DNA from 4 places in the Selenomonas sp. genome. Region 2 is predicted to be linked to each of the others. Evidence: riboswitches for the same ligand, from Rfam matches in the RefSeq annotation. Region 2 holds a riboswitch; each other region holds the start of a gene.
What was found. Region 2 has a riboswitch for cobalamin ahead of ACO5Z0_RS05160 (ABC transporter substrate-binding protein). Riboswitches for the same ligand answer to the same signal wherever they lie in the genome.
Positions count from the first base shown of each region.

Region 1: another riboswitch for cobalamin. It lies ahead of ACO5Z0_RS07820 (TonB-dependent receptor plug domain-containing protein); the one in region 2 lies ahead of ACO5Z0_RS05160 (ABC transporter substrate-binding protein).
Region 3: another riboswitch for cobalamin. It lies ahead of ACO5Z0_RS03035 (TonB-dependent receptor domain-containing protein); the one in region 2 lies ahead of ACO5Z0_RS05160 (ABC transporter substrate-binding protein).
Region 4: another riboswitch for cobalamin. It lies ahead of ACO5Z0_RS05840 (TonB-dependent receptor plug domain-containing protein); the one in region 2 lies ahead of ACO5Z0_RS05160 (ABC transporter substrate-binding protein).

Region 1 is NZ_DBHIUY010000007.1:98,843-102,025, reverse strand. It holds gene ACO5Z0_RS07825 (radical SAM family protein) at 1-752, shown strand, start outside; cobalamin riboswitch at 818-1,063, shown strand; gene ACO5Z0_RS07820 (TonB-dependent receptor plug domain-containing protein) at 1,231-3,183, shown strand, end outside.
Region 2 is NZ_DBHIUY010000004.1:184,739-187,921, reverse strand. It holds gene ACO5Z0_RS05165 (MotA/TolQ/ExbB proton channel family protein) at 1-540, opposite strand, end outside; gene ACO5Z0_RS05160 (ABC transporter substrate-binding protein) at 563-1,546, opposite strand; cobalamin riboswitch at 1,714-1,890, opposite strand; gene ACO5Z0_RS05155 (DNA-deoxyinosine glycosylase) at 2,732-3,183, shown strand, end outside.
Region 3 is NZ_DBHIUY010000002.1:230,937-234,119, reverse strand. It holds gene ACO5Z0_RS03035 (TonB-dependent receptor domain-containing protein) at 1-1,290, opposite strand, end outside; cobalamin riboswitch at 1,663-1,857, opposite strand; gene cysK (cysteine synthase A) at 2,074-3,006, opposite strand.
Region 4 is NZ_DBHIUY010000005.1:73,667-76,849, reverse strand. It holds gene ACO5Z0_RS05840 (TonB-dependent receptor plug domain-containing protein) at 1-1,592, opposite strand, end outside; cobalamin riboswitch at 1,976-2,149, opposite strand; gene ACO5Z0_RS05835 (PD-(D/E)XK nuclease family transposase) at 2,245-3,075, opposite strand.

The DNA.
Region 1 (3,183 bases), on a different contig from region 2:
GGCACTGCTGCACGGCGCAGAATCTCTTTTACCGCCGCTGGGAAGCGGGCATACCGACGTCGCCCGTCTGCAACGCGAACTGCTTCGGCTGCATCTCCCTGCAGCCCGCCGAGTGCTGTCCATCGCCGCAGAGCCGCATCGCGTTCCGTCCGACGCCCGAGGAGATCGCGCAGGTCGGCATATATCACCTTTCGACTGCGCCCGATGCCATCGTGAGCTTCGGACAGGGCTGCGAGGGTGAGCCGTCGCTTGCGGCGGATGCGATCGCGGCAGCCGAGCGTCAGATTCGCGCTGCGACGAAGCGCGGGCAGATCAATATCAACACGAATGCCGGCTATACCGAGGGCATCCGAAAGATTGTCGATGCCGGACTTGACTCCATGCGTGTGAGCATCATCAGCGCCATCGAGGAGAGCTATGCGGCGTACTACCGCAGCAATTACACGCTCGCCGACGTCAAGGAGTCGATCCGCTACGCGCTTTCGCACGGCGTATATGTGTCGCTCAACATGCTCTTCTTTCCGGGCTTTAATGACCGCGCCGAAGAACTCGACGCGTGGCGCGGCTTCTTTTGCGAATTGCCCGTCAACATGGTACAGGTGCGCAACCTCAACGTCGATCCCGACGCCTTCCTTGAAATTATGCCCGAAGCGCAGGGCGAGGCGGTCGGCGCGAGAGAGTTTTTGGAACGGCTCAAGAGGGAGTTTCCGCAGCTCGTCATCGGCAGTTTCAGCCACTATGTCGAAGATTAAGAACGATTCCTCTAAAATCCATGTTCTTGACATAAGAATAAATCAATGCTATTCTTTTATAGAAATTTTATATCGTTGGATCAGGTGTCGCAAGACTTAATAGGGAATCCGGAAAAAGCCGGAGCGGTCCCGCCACTGTAGCAGCGAGCAACCCTGTAATAAGGAATCACTGATAAATTCAGCCCCCATCTTTATACATCTGGGCGACTTCATTTATCAATGCTTCTTGAGTCACTGGGGCGAATGCCTTGGGAAGGCGCAGGGGAGTGATGAACTGGAGCCAGGAGAACTGCCTGATGGACAATCGCCATTTGACCTGCGAGTGATGGGAAGGGGATTAAGGAAGCGCTGTTTGGCGTTTCTTCGGCTGCACGAACGCAATCATCCCGGCGAAATTGCCGGGAATTTTTTTGCGCCGCCCTTATGCGCCTTTTCTGCTTTGCAGGAGGGCGCTTTATTTTTGGAAAGGGTGATGTAGATGAAAGGCAAGAGACATCTGACATGGGCGGTGCTTGCGGCAATCGCGGGCATGAGCCTATCGGGCGAGGCGTATGCGGCGGAAAATGCGGCGGCAGGAAAGGAGGCAGCGAAAACGACGCAGGTGCAGGAACAAAGTGCGGAAACTGCAGAAAACAGCGGGCATGATTTGCCTGATACGCTCGTGACGGCGCAGCGCAGGCGAAAGAGTGATCTCGATACGCCCGCGACGACGACGATCATCACAGCGAAGGATATTGAAAAAGCGGGCTATCGCAACGTATTCGAGGCGATCGACCAGCAGATCGGCTCAACGAGTACATCCTATGGCGAGGCAGGGCAGGATTTCGGCTTCAGCGCCGGACGTATCACGCTGCGCGGCTACGACAGGGGCACGCTCGTCATGGTCAACGGCGTGCCGATGAACCTCAAGAATTACCCGAGTACCGAGAACATACCAGCCGCGATGGTCGAGCGCATCGAGATCGTCAAGGGCGCGGCATCGACGCTCTACGGTGCGGAGGCAATGGGCGGTGTTGTCAATATCATTCTGAAAAAACCCAAGGCGGGAGAAGAAGCAGTCAAAGCAAGTGTGACGGCAGGCAATTACTTCAAAAAGACGGAGGTATTTGTGCAAGGTGATCGCTTCATGCTCGATGTGAGCAGGGAATGGTCGAAGGAGATTCCACATTCCAACGCTTTCGGATTGGATAAGGTTTCATGGATGGATTGGTGGGTTGGCAGTGGACAAAAGAATCGTTTGAACGCGAGTGTTGCACTTACGGATGAACTTTCCTTGAATTATAATTATACAGAATCTACGATCACACGCGGCAGTACCGTTTATAAACTGGCATCAGATAAGAAGTCCCTCGTGCCCTCGAGGACGAGATATGATTATCGTTACGATGATTATCGTCATACGGCAAATCTTGTATACCAGGGCAGGGAAAATGGTATCCATGCAGTTCTTGGGTACAATTATCGCAAGGTTGATGGTTACGATTATGTCGCAATGGGAAAAAATGCTTCCAATGCCGTCTGGAACAGTGAAATTTTCGATGTACAGAAAACATGGAAGCTAGGTGATGACTCTTGGATTTTCGGCTATTCCTATCAGCGTGAGGCGGTAGACCTCACGGAGAAAAAACAGAATGCGACGCGTACGGAAAATGCGATTTATACCTCTTATAGCAAGCAGTTTACACCACGTTTTAACTTCACACTTGGCTTGCGTGGTGAATGGATCAACGATCCTGAGAAGGATCAAAATGTCTTTATGCCGCAGTTCCAAACGGATTATAAATTTGATGGGAATACAGCGTGGTACATCAATGTCGGCAGAGCATTTCAGATGCCGCCAGCGGATTATGGTATCAATGAAAAAGTTAGAGGAAGGCATTTGAATCCGCAAGGTTTACAGCCGGAAAGTGGTTGGACGTATGAAACGGGCATCAAACATCGTCATGGAAATGATACATGGAAAGCCGCCATTTACCACATGGATATGAAAAATAAGCTCGGTTGGGAGCTGAATAAGGTAACGCAGCAGTATTATGCGGCGAATAAAGGAAGTTTTCGCAATACAGGATTTGAAGTCGAATATACGAAGCGTTTCAATGAAGCGTGGCAACTTGTTTTAGGTGCGGGAGTCTCCAACCCTGAATTGAAGGATCCCTCTGGGAATAAGGGGTGGGAGCAGGCGGCAGGACGCGTCGAAGGTCTTGTCCGTGTTGATTATAAGAAGGACAAATGGCAAGGAAACTTGAACTTCAAGTTTCTCGGCGATCGCGAATATGTTGCCCCGAGGAATGGGACAGCGCAGGATATACCTGACAAGATTCAGCTCAATATGAATATTGCCTATGCTGCAGGCAGGAATGATACAGTGACTCTGGGAATCTATAATCTTTTGGACAGGAAGAATTACTCGAATAGTTCCGGTAGTCTTGAT
Region 2 (3,183 bases):
CGTGAAGTATGCGTGCACGGCGAGCGCGATGATGGCGACGCAAAGCCCCATAGCAGTCGCGATCAGCGCCTCGCCGACGCCGCCCGTGATCGCCGTCGCCTGTCCCGACTGAAGGTTGAACACGGAAAACGCCGAGATCATGCCGCTGATCGTGCCGAGAAGCCCCAGAAGCGGCGCCATCGTCACAATGACGCTCAAGTAATAGAGACGCTTTCGGAGCTTCGAAAGCGCAACGCCCGACTGAATCTCCATATAGGATGAAACACGCGCGGCATCTTTTTTCATCAGCTTCATCGCACCGAAAAGAATATTGGCAAGCGCACCGCGATGCTCCTCGGCAAGCTTTCTCGCTCCCGCATAATCATCATTCGCCATGTACTGATAAAACTCCCGCGCAAAGGCGCGTCCCGTGTCCATGCGCGAAAAGTACATCGCGCGCTCAATGCCGATCGTCACGACAAAAACGGAACACAAGAGCAGCACATACATGATGGAGCCACCCTTATGAAAAAATTCGATGCCTGTCATAATTGCTTCCATGAAAAATCCTCCCAAACTGTAACTATTCCACCGCCGAGAGATGTTCGTTTCTCCCTTGCGCAAAAGATTCCCCGTATGTGCGATAGGCGATTTCCTGCACACCGAGCACGAAATCCTGTGAGCAATTGTAAATGTAGGCTTCCGTCGGCTCCTCCAAACGATGCTCACGGATCGCTTGGAGCGTCTGTAGGGACGGATCTTCGAAGTATTCCTTGCGGAACTTATCAACGTCGAATTTTCCGTGATCGTTGTATGTCGGTACAAAAAGGACATCCGGGTTGATTTGAACGAGCTGCTCCTTCGTCATAACCTGTCCGTCGCGGATGCCAAGCTCGGCTCTGCCGTTCTTCACGCCTGCATAGCGGCAGGCGTCGTCAAAGCTTGAACCGATACCTCCATAGCCCGACATCAGCGAGATTAAAACAACCGTCTTGCGCTCGCTCTCGGGGATGGCGCTGACTTTTTTCTCGATATTTTTCAGATGATCGTCCATCATCGCGAGGAGCTTTTCCCCGCGTTCGGGTACGCCCGCCGCCTGCGCGAGAAGCGTGATCGTCTCCTTGATCTCGGCGAGATTTCGCGCCCCCTTGCAGACGACGACAGTCAATCCCGCTTCTCGAAGCGACGGCACAATCGCGAGATCCCCCCAATCGGGCACGACGACGAGATCGGGATGCAGGGCGACGAGCTCTTCGACGGTCGGATTACCGACACGCTTCTCCACCTTCTGCGCCAGCTCGACGACATTCGAGCTTACGGGGTCATCCAACAATCCATTGACTGCCGCCATGTCTTCGGGCGGCACAAGGCCGAGCATGATCTCGTCGGTACTCATCGAAAGCGTGACGATGCGATGCGGTCTTGCAGGCAAGGTGACGACCGTACCTTGACTGTCCGTGACCGTATAAGCATCCGCACCATTTGCATTGGGCGCCCCCGGCGCACGGCAAGCCGTCAACAGCAGGCACGCGATGACCATGACAATTGCCAAAAAACTCTTTCGCAACTTTTCTCCCCCTCTGCAATTCTTTTCTCCATCGGCACGACCATGCGATCGTGCCTTTGCCCCAAAATAAAAGAGCCTTTTCCGCAGAAAGAAAGGCTCCATATATGCAGCGACGCCAAGGCGCACAAATGCAAAGAAGAATCCCCTTCCCATCGCTCGCGGGTCAAACGGTGATCGTCAAGCAGGCAGTTCTCCTGGCTCGGTTCATCACTCGGCTGCGCCTTCCCGGGACAATGCCCCAGTGACATCCTTGCAGCTTCGCTCCCCTCACAGTGGCGGGACCGCTCCGGCATGACCGGATTCTCTCGTAGACCCTTGCGGGTACCTGCTCCAAAGCGGAGATTTTCCGCTGTCCCTCATGAAATTATGCGTATGCTAATCTAACGCCTATGCTACCGCAAAACGTATGGCTTGTCAATGCACTTCGGCGAGGACGTCAAGGGGGCTGCCAAAAGACAGCCCCCTCCCTTCGTTTCCTATGAAAGTCTCTCTCATCCAAGCAGCGTCGCCGCACGCGCAACGCCGGCTCCGCCGTCCAGATCTGCTTCTTGTCGTTCGTTTTCCTCGTAACGATTTGCGTCGTTGCATTAAAGGCAAAATAAGAATACCCCGCCTGCAGCTCACAACTTAGGCGGGGATTCTCCTACTAAGGTTTAGGGGCTGACCGTTACCAGTAGCACCCTTTCTACGCTCATTATACGACGCAAAGGCAGATTCGTCAAATTCCAATGCAAAGGAGACTTCCTTGGCGGAAAGGTTCCCACGAAGATTGGATGTATGTTATAATACAGACGGTGCTGCTACAACGGTAGCGGTCGATTCTTAGCCCTCCTTGGCGGTCAACGTCAGCCAATCATGCGGCGCGCTTTGCGCTTGCATTCTTGGGACGTTTTCGCATACGAGCCGTTTGCCAATCAGCCGCGCCCTTTGAGCTTGCTTCTTGGACGGCTCAGCAGGGCGTTGCTTATGACGATCAATGATTTGATTGCGTTGCTCTTGGTAACGCTTTTTATCCTCATCGTTCTGAAAGCATAAGAAAACCCGCCTAGTCTTTGCCGGAAGAGGCGGGCTTTCTTAACCCAAATTTCTCTAGCGGGGCTGACCGTTACCAGTAGCCCCCTTTCTACGCTCATTATACGACGTGAAGGCAGATTCGTCAAATTCCAATGCAAAGGAGACTTCCTCATGCCCGCTTCTCCCTTCACCTGCATCGGCTTTTTGCCGAGCATCGACGAGAGATGCACGCATATCATCCTCGGCTCAATGCCGGGCGCGGCATCGCTCAAAGCGCAGCAATATTACGCGCATCCGCAGAATCGCTTCTGGCGGCTCATGGCGTATCTTTTGGAGGGCGGCGAGCCGCCGCAGGGCTATGTGGCGCGGCTTCAGATGCTGCTCCGCCACCATATCGCACTTTGGGATTCCATCGCCTCATGCGAGCGCGAAGGCAGCTTGGATGCGGCAATTCGAGAGGTGAAGCCCAACGATTTTTCTGCGCTTCTCGCGCGCTATCCGCGTCTTTCGACCTTCTGTCTAAACGGCGGCAAAGCCGCCGCAATCTTTCGCAGCGCTAACAAATCTCTGTTAAATCGCACAGATCTCATCTTTCACACGCTCCCCTCGACGAGCGCCGCCAA
Region 3 (3,183 bases), on a different contig from region 2:
GAGCTGCTCTTTCGTTGCACCTGTCGGGAATTGCGTGCGATAGTCCTGAACAAGATCGTTGCGTCTCTTATCGCCCCAGACATACTTATCGCGATTGGAGTAACGATGGTTTTGCTGATAGAGCCGAACGAAGCTCTCCATACGATTGTCCTTGTCGAACGTCCACTTCAGCTCCCAATCGTTGTGCCTAAAGCGGCTGAACGAGTTGTACACTTTGCCGTCGAGTGCGTAGAGGTTCGCATAGCCGGGATTGCGCTTATCGCCAGCGAGCGTGCGTGCCGGTTCCCAGTTGCCTGTCTTTGGGTTGATGCCCCCTTTGAGGGCGTTATTCGAGTCCAGCTGACCGACGGCAGCGCCGAAAATGATGCGCTCCCAGTCGTCCTGATTCCAATACTTGAGACGCGGCGTTGAGATCGGATAGCCGTCTTTGCCGCTCTTGTGGTTGTACCAGAACTTGATGCTCTGCTCATCGGTCAGATCCTTGTCGATGCGGATATTGACCGCATCTTCCGCCCAGTGCGAGCCGCCGAGCGTGCCGATCTTGCCCGTTTCGCCATCGACGTATTCCGTATCGCCGCTCAACGTGCGCGTCACCGTGCCGAAATAGCGGAAGGTAGGATTCTCGTCGATGGTGCCCGAGAGCGTCAGCGAATAATTATGTTTGCTCCACGAGCCGGTTGAAAGATCAAGAGTTCCCTTGCGTTCGACCGTTCCCTTGCGCGTGATGATGTTGATGACGCCGCCCGTCGCATCCGGTCCATACGCCGATGCACCGGGACCTTTGATGACTTCGATCTTGTCGACGCTCTCGATGCCGAGCAGCTGGTCGAGATTGACGCCTGTGGACTTACTGCCCGTGGTGCTATCGTCACCGATGCGCGTACTCGTAAGGTTGTCCACGCGCCGCCCGTCGATGAGGATGACGACACGCGAGTCTCCGTTGATGAGCACGCCGTTGTTGTAGAACTGATAGCCATACTCACCGCCGCGGTAGCCCGGGTTCTGGAACGTCACGCCCGGGATGCGCTTGATCGCCTCCGTGAGATCCATATAGTGACGCTTCTCGATCTCCTCGCGCGTGATGACCTTGACGTCGCCGCCCGTACGGTAGTAGGACTGCTCCGTTACCGTATCGCCGAACTGGTTGATCGTCTGCTCCGCCGTGACTTCAATGCTGTCCAGCGTGTAGAATTGCAGATTTTCGTCATGCCCTGCGTGAGCGAGATTTTGCCCCCCCCATGTGGACAATAATCCGGCAAGAATCGCGCATGTGAGGTGTCGCTTTTTCATTTCTTTCATTTCCTCCTTGATGAGCGTACGCCCTTCCTTTTTCCTGCAACGCCCATCGGCATTGCTGAAAAATTGCATAAACTACACGCACAAACGTCCACTTTGTGGACATTGTGCGCCGTCCTTACAGAAACCTAGCCAATCGGCCTGCACCTTCGGCTTGACCTCTTGGGGTTTCATGGTAAACTACACGCACAAACGTCTAATTTGTGGAGATTGTGCGCCGCCCTTCATGAAAGTTCGCCAATCCGTCTGCGCCCTTTAGGCTTGACTTCTTGGACTTTCATAATAAAAAAAGCTTTCTCCACGAAGAAAGCCGCTGTATCATCCCGATATCGCAGTCGGCTCCCCTTCCCATCGCTCGTGGATCTGCGGGGCGCACAAAACAGGCAGTTCTCCTGGCTCGGAATCCTCGCGCGGCTGCGCCTTCCCAGAGATGGCTCCCCAGTGACCGGATATTCATCCATGCAGCGTTGCTCTTCCTTACAGTGGCGGGACCGCTCCGGTATTTGACCGGATTCTCTTTTAGAAAACATAGAGAAAAGCACCGTGTTCTCGGTACAGCATTTTCTATGCGTCCTAAAGCGTTGTTCAGCACCTGTTTTTTTATGCAATTTTTATTCGCATCTCATTCTATAAGAACTTTCATCTTTTGTCAACGATAGAATAGAGTAATAATTTAAATGAGATTTAATCCCATTGACAGTGTGCCGATGGGATTAAATCTCGTTTGAAAAGGAACGATTTGCTTTTCATGAAAGATTCTAAAGGCAGATCTCCATCTCAGTCCTTAAAAAGCTCCGTCGAAAGATAGCGGTCTCCCGTGTCGGGCAGGAGAGCTACGATCATCTTGCCTTTCGTCTCGGGACGACGTGCGATGCAGGTGGCGGCGGCGAGCACAGCGCCCGATGAAATGCCGACGAGGATGCCCTCTGCACGCGCGAACTGCCTGCTGTAACGGAAAGCGTCGTCGTTCGACACCGTGATGATCTCATCATAGACGCTTGTATCGAGCGTCTCGGGTACGAAGCCCGCGCCGATGCCTTGGATCTTGTGCGGACCTGCCTTGCCCGCACTCAAGACGGGCGAATTCTCCGGCTCGACGGCGATGACCTTCACGTTTGGATTTTGGCTCTTCAGATATGCGCCGACGCCTGTGAGCGTGCCGCCTGTGCCGACGCCTGCAAGAAAATAGTCGACTTTGCCGTCCGTCGCAGCCCAGATCTCGGGTCCCGTCGTGCGCTTGTGCACGGCAGGATTGGCAGGATTCGTGAACTGCGATGGAATATAGGCGTTCGGCGTCACTTTGGCAAGCTCTTCCGCCTTTTCAATCGCGCCCTTCATGCCCTTCGCACCGTCCGTCAAGACGATCTCGGCGCCATACGCCTTCAAGAGATTGCGCCGCTCGACGCTCATCGTCTCGGGCATCGTCAAGATCGCGCGATAGCCGCGCGCCGCCGCGACGCTCGCGAGACCGATGCCCGTGTTGCCGCTCGTCGGCTCGATGATGACCGAGCCGCGCTTCAAGTCGCCGCGCTTCTCCGCATCCTCAATCATCGCCTGCGCGATGCGATCCTTGACACTGCCGGCAGGATTGAAGTACTCAAGCTTCGCGAGAATGTCCGCTTCGACGCCGTTCTCCATGCAGAAATTCCGTGTGCGCAGAAGCGGCGTACCGCCGATAAGCTCTGTGATACTTTCGTATATCTTTGCCATGACGTTTCCTCCTAGAGTTAAAATCTCTTTATTTCATATCTGTTTGATATGTTATATCTTACAGACTTTTTCCCACTATGTCAATAGGCTTTTGAAAAAATAAGGGAAGCACGGATACCAAGAAATCGTCCGGATTTGCACGCCTGCAAGACTTCTGTCGAAGAGATAAATCCTGCG
Region 4 (3,183 bases), on a different contig from region 2:
CGACCGAATCTGCTGTAGCCGATGATCTCCGAACGATTGTAACGAATGGACGGCGTCAACTGCCATGTGCGCTTTTTATCAAGTGTGATCGTATCCTGCAACTGCACGTTGAAAATATTTTGATCGAACTGATTGCGCATCTGTGCCCAAAGATTGCCAATGCCCGCCTGCACATCGTCAATGACCTTGTCCAAACCATCACCGTCAATATTCATGCGCTCATGCGAGTAATTCATCTGAAAGTCAAGCATATTATTCTTGCTAAGCTCGTATGTACCATCGATCTGAACGTTATATTTATTCGAACGGTAACGGCTCCACTCGCGCATCGGAATCAAGATTTGTTTTCTCAAAGCATCATTGATATGCTCTGCACGATAATCCTTGCTTTGGTGCAGGTAATCAATCATCCAGCCCCAATCGTAGCGCTTTCCCATATAGCGGCGCTGCACGAGAAGTTCCGAAGCATCTATCGTTTGATGGCGGCTGTCATATTTGTAGAGATCGTATCGGTCAACTTCCAAGCCAGGCGTAATCATATCAAAGTAGCTTCTCACATCAACCCAGAGGCTATCCGGCAGATGGCGGTTAATGGTCTTATATGTCCCCTTGATCATCCAATCCTTATTCTGCCATTTGAGCAATAGATCCGTATTCTTGTAATCATTATATTTGCGTCGCCGTTCAGGGTGATCCGCCGAATCCGTTTCCTTTGGGTAATCTCCCAGCCACTGCACACAGCCATCCACCTTGCTTTGCCATGCGCCTGCGCCATGCGCTGTGTCGTATGCTGCCCGCTCTGCCGCAGTCATAGACAGATATCCTTGCAGTTCCGCCCGCGTTTGTAAGATATCTCTTCCAACCTCTGTATTCGTATAGAACTGATCCGCTGCATAGCTGTGATACGGAAAATCGCCATCGCGCGCCTCGTGATTGAAACCAAAGAGGAGACTGCCGCTACCGACGGGAGCTGTGACTTCGACGGAGGCTTTCTTCGAGCCGAAGGATCCGGGACCGATCTCCGCCGAGCCGTGTGCGCCTGTCGGCTTCTTCGTCACGACGTTGATGACACCGCCGATGAAGGTGCCGGCGAAGCGTGCGGGAATGTAGCCGCGATAGACTTCGATGCGCTCGACGTTGCTGACGGGAATCGTCGAGATGTCAACCGCCGCGTCGCCGCCGAGGTTCGTCAGCACGCCGTCGACGAATACGCCGACCTGCGCCGCCGTCGAGCCGCGCACGGTCACGGTCGTATACTGCCCCTTGCCGTTGACCTCGCGCACATGGACGCCCGGCACCATCTTGAGGAAGTCGGGCAAGGTCTTCTGCTCACCCTTGAACTCCTCGGGGCGAATGACCGTCACCGTGCCCGGCGAGAGCGTTTCTTCCCAATCGGGACGCTTCGCCTCGACGGTAATCGGCTCCGTCGCATAATGCTGCGATACAGCTTCCGCCGCCTGTGCCGTCTGCACATCTTCCGATTCCGCTGCCTGTACTTCTGCAGCCTTTGCCATTGTCGGGTAGCCAAAAATACCGACAGCAAGCATGGACAGTATGCCTGCAATCAATCGCCGTTCCTTCCGTTTTGACATAATACAGCCTCCTTGCAGTTCTCAAGGTATCCAGTTCTTACGATGAAGCCCCAAGAGGTCAAGCCGTAGGCGCAGACTGATTGGTTTTTCATGTAAGGGCGACGCACAATGTCCATGAAGCAGACGTTTGTGCACGTAGTTTGTTTCGAATAAACAGATAATAAATCCCACATCTTCCCACTCAACCAATTCCCTAATATCCCACCTCCGAAATAAAAATCGCCTGCCCCCAAAGCATGGAGCAGACGACTAGATTTTTTCTCGGAAAAGAAAAAAACGGCGCATAAAGCTGCACCGAAGATAAATCTATCCCGAAACTCATAGACGAAATCCCCTACCCATCGCTCGCAGGTACCGACTTCAAGAATATCTCCTCAAAGCCGACGGTGATGTTGAAACAGGCAGTTCTCCTGGCTCAGATTCATCGCCCCTCCAAACCTTCCCAGAAAACTTTCCAGTGGTATTTTTTGGTGGACTCCTCTTACAGTGGCGGGACCGCTCCGGCTTCTACCGGATTCCCTATTAAGTCTTGCGACACCTGTTCCCTACCATATTAAATTTTTATGGTTTCATTAGTTTTAAGTTTAATACGGTGTACGGCATTTGTCAATAGTTTTTAAGAAAAGCTACGTCAATTTAAATTGTCCGTCGCTCAAAGCATCGCCTTGTACTTCGCTTGTTCCTCCTTCGGAATGGACAAAGCATCCATTGCCTTTTCCGCTGTCAGATGCAAATTTATCATGATCTTGCGAATAGAAAAAATGCGCTCATTCTCCATGCCCTGCGCCATGCCCTGCGCTACACTATATGCTTTCACTTCATTCATAAGATTTTCCATCGCTTCACACATGCTGATCGCTCCTTCCTCTGTTTCCTTAAGATATTTTACGCGTTCTGATAATATAGCATAATACATATCATCCGCCTGTGTACAACGGAAATCATGCATCAGTCTGCCAAGCGGCGTACTTTCATCCATCATCGAACTATTGACATAAATAATATGAGAGCCATCACAAAAGACGTGGTTTTCTTCTTCAATCATTCTGCAAATCCTGTAAATCGGTCGCCCATACCCCAACACATCTGTCTCCGTAATGAAGATCACATACGATTCCGGCAGTTTATCATAATCTTCCCCTGCACCCAAAGCATTGGCATCCATAAGGCTGCTGTTATACCTAGCTCGGCGCTCTGCCGCACCTTTTCCTCCACGCTGAATCTCGATGTTAAATTCCTGCTTGTTTGTCCACGCATGGATATCGAGGCGTACACTGCGTCCTTGTAAATTTTTCAACGTATCCTGCGTAGTCACTTTCGTTGCTTTAATCTGAGGATTATTCAAGATGATTTGCAAAACAAGATCAACACACGGCAAACTGCCTTGAAACACCGCCGTCATAAAGTCATCATCAAGCAAACGAAAACCTGCTAATATCTCTAAAAATCTCTGCCGCCATTGTGCCTTCTCATCTCTATCCATAATAACTTTCTCCCGCTTGAATTCCTATCATAATCTTGATGGCGTAGAATCTGTTTTCTGTTTTTATTATAGCATTATATAACTTATTCGACCAGTCATTCAAAAGAT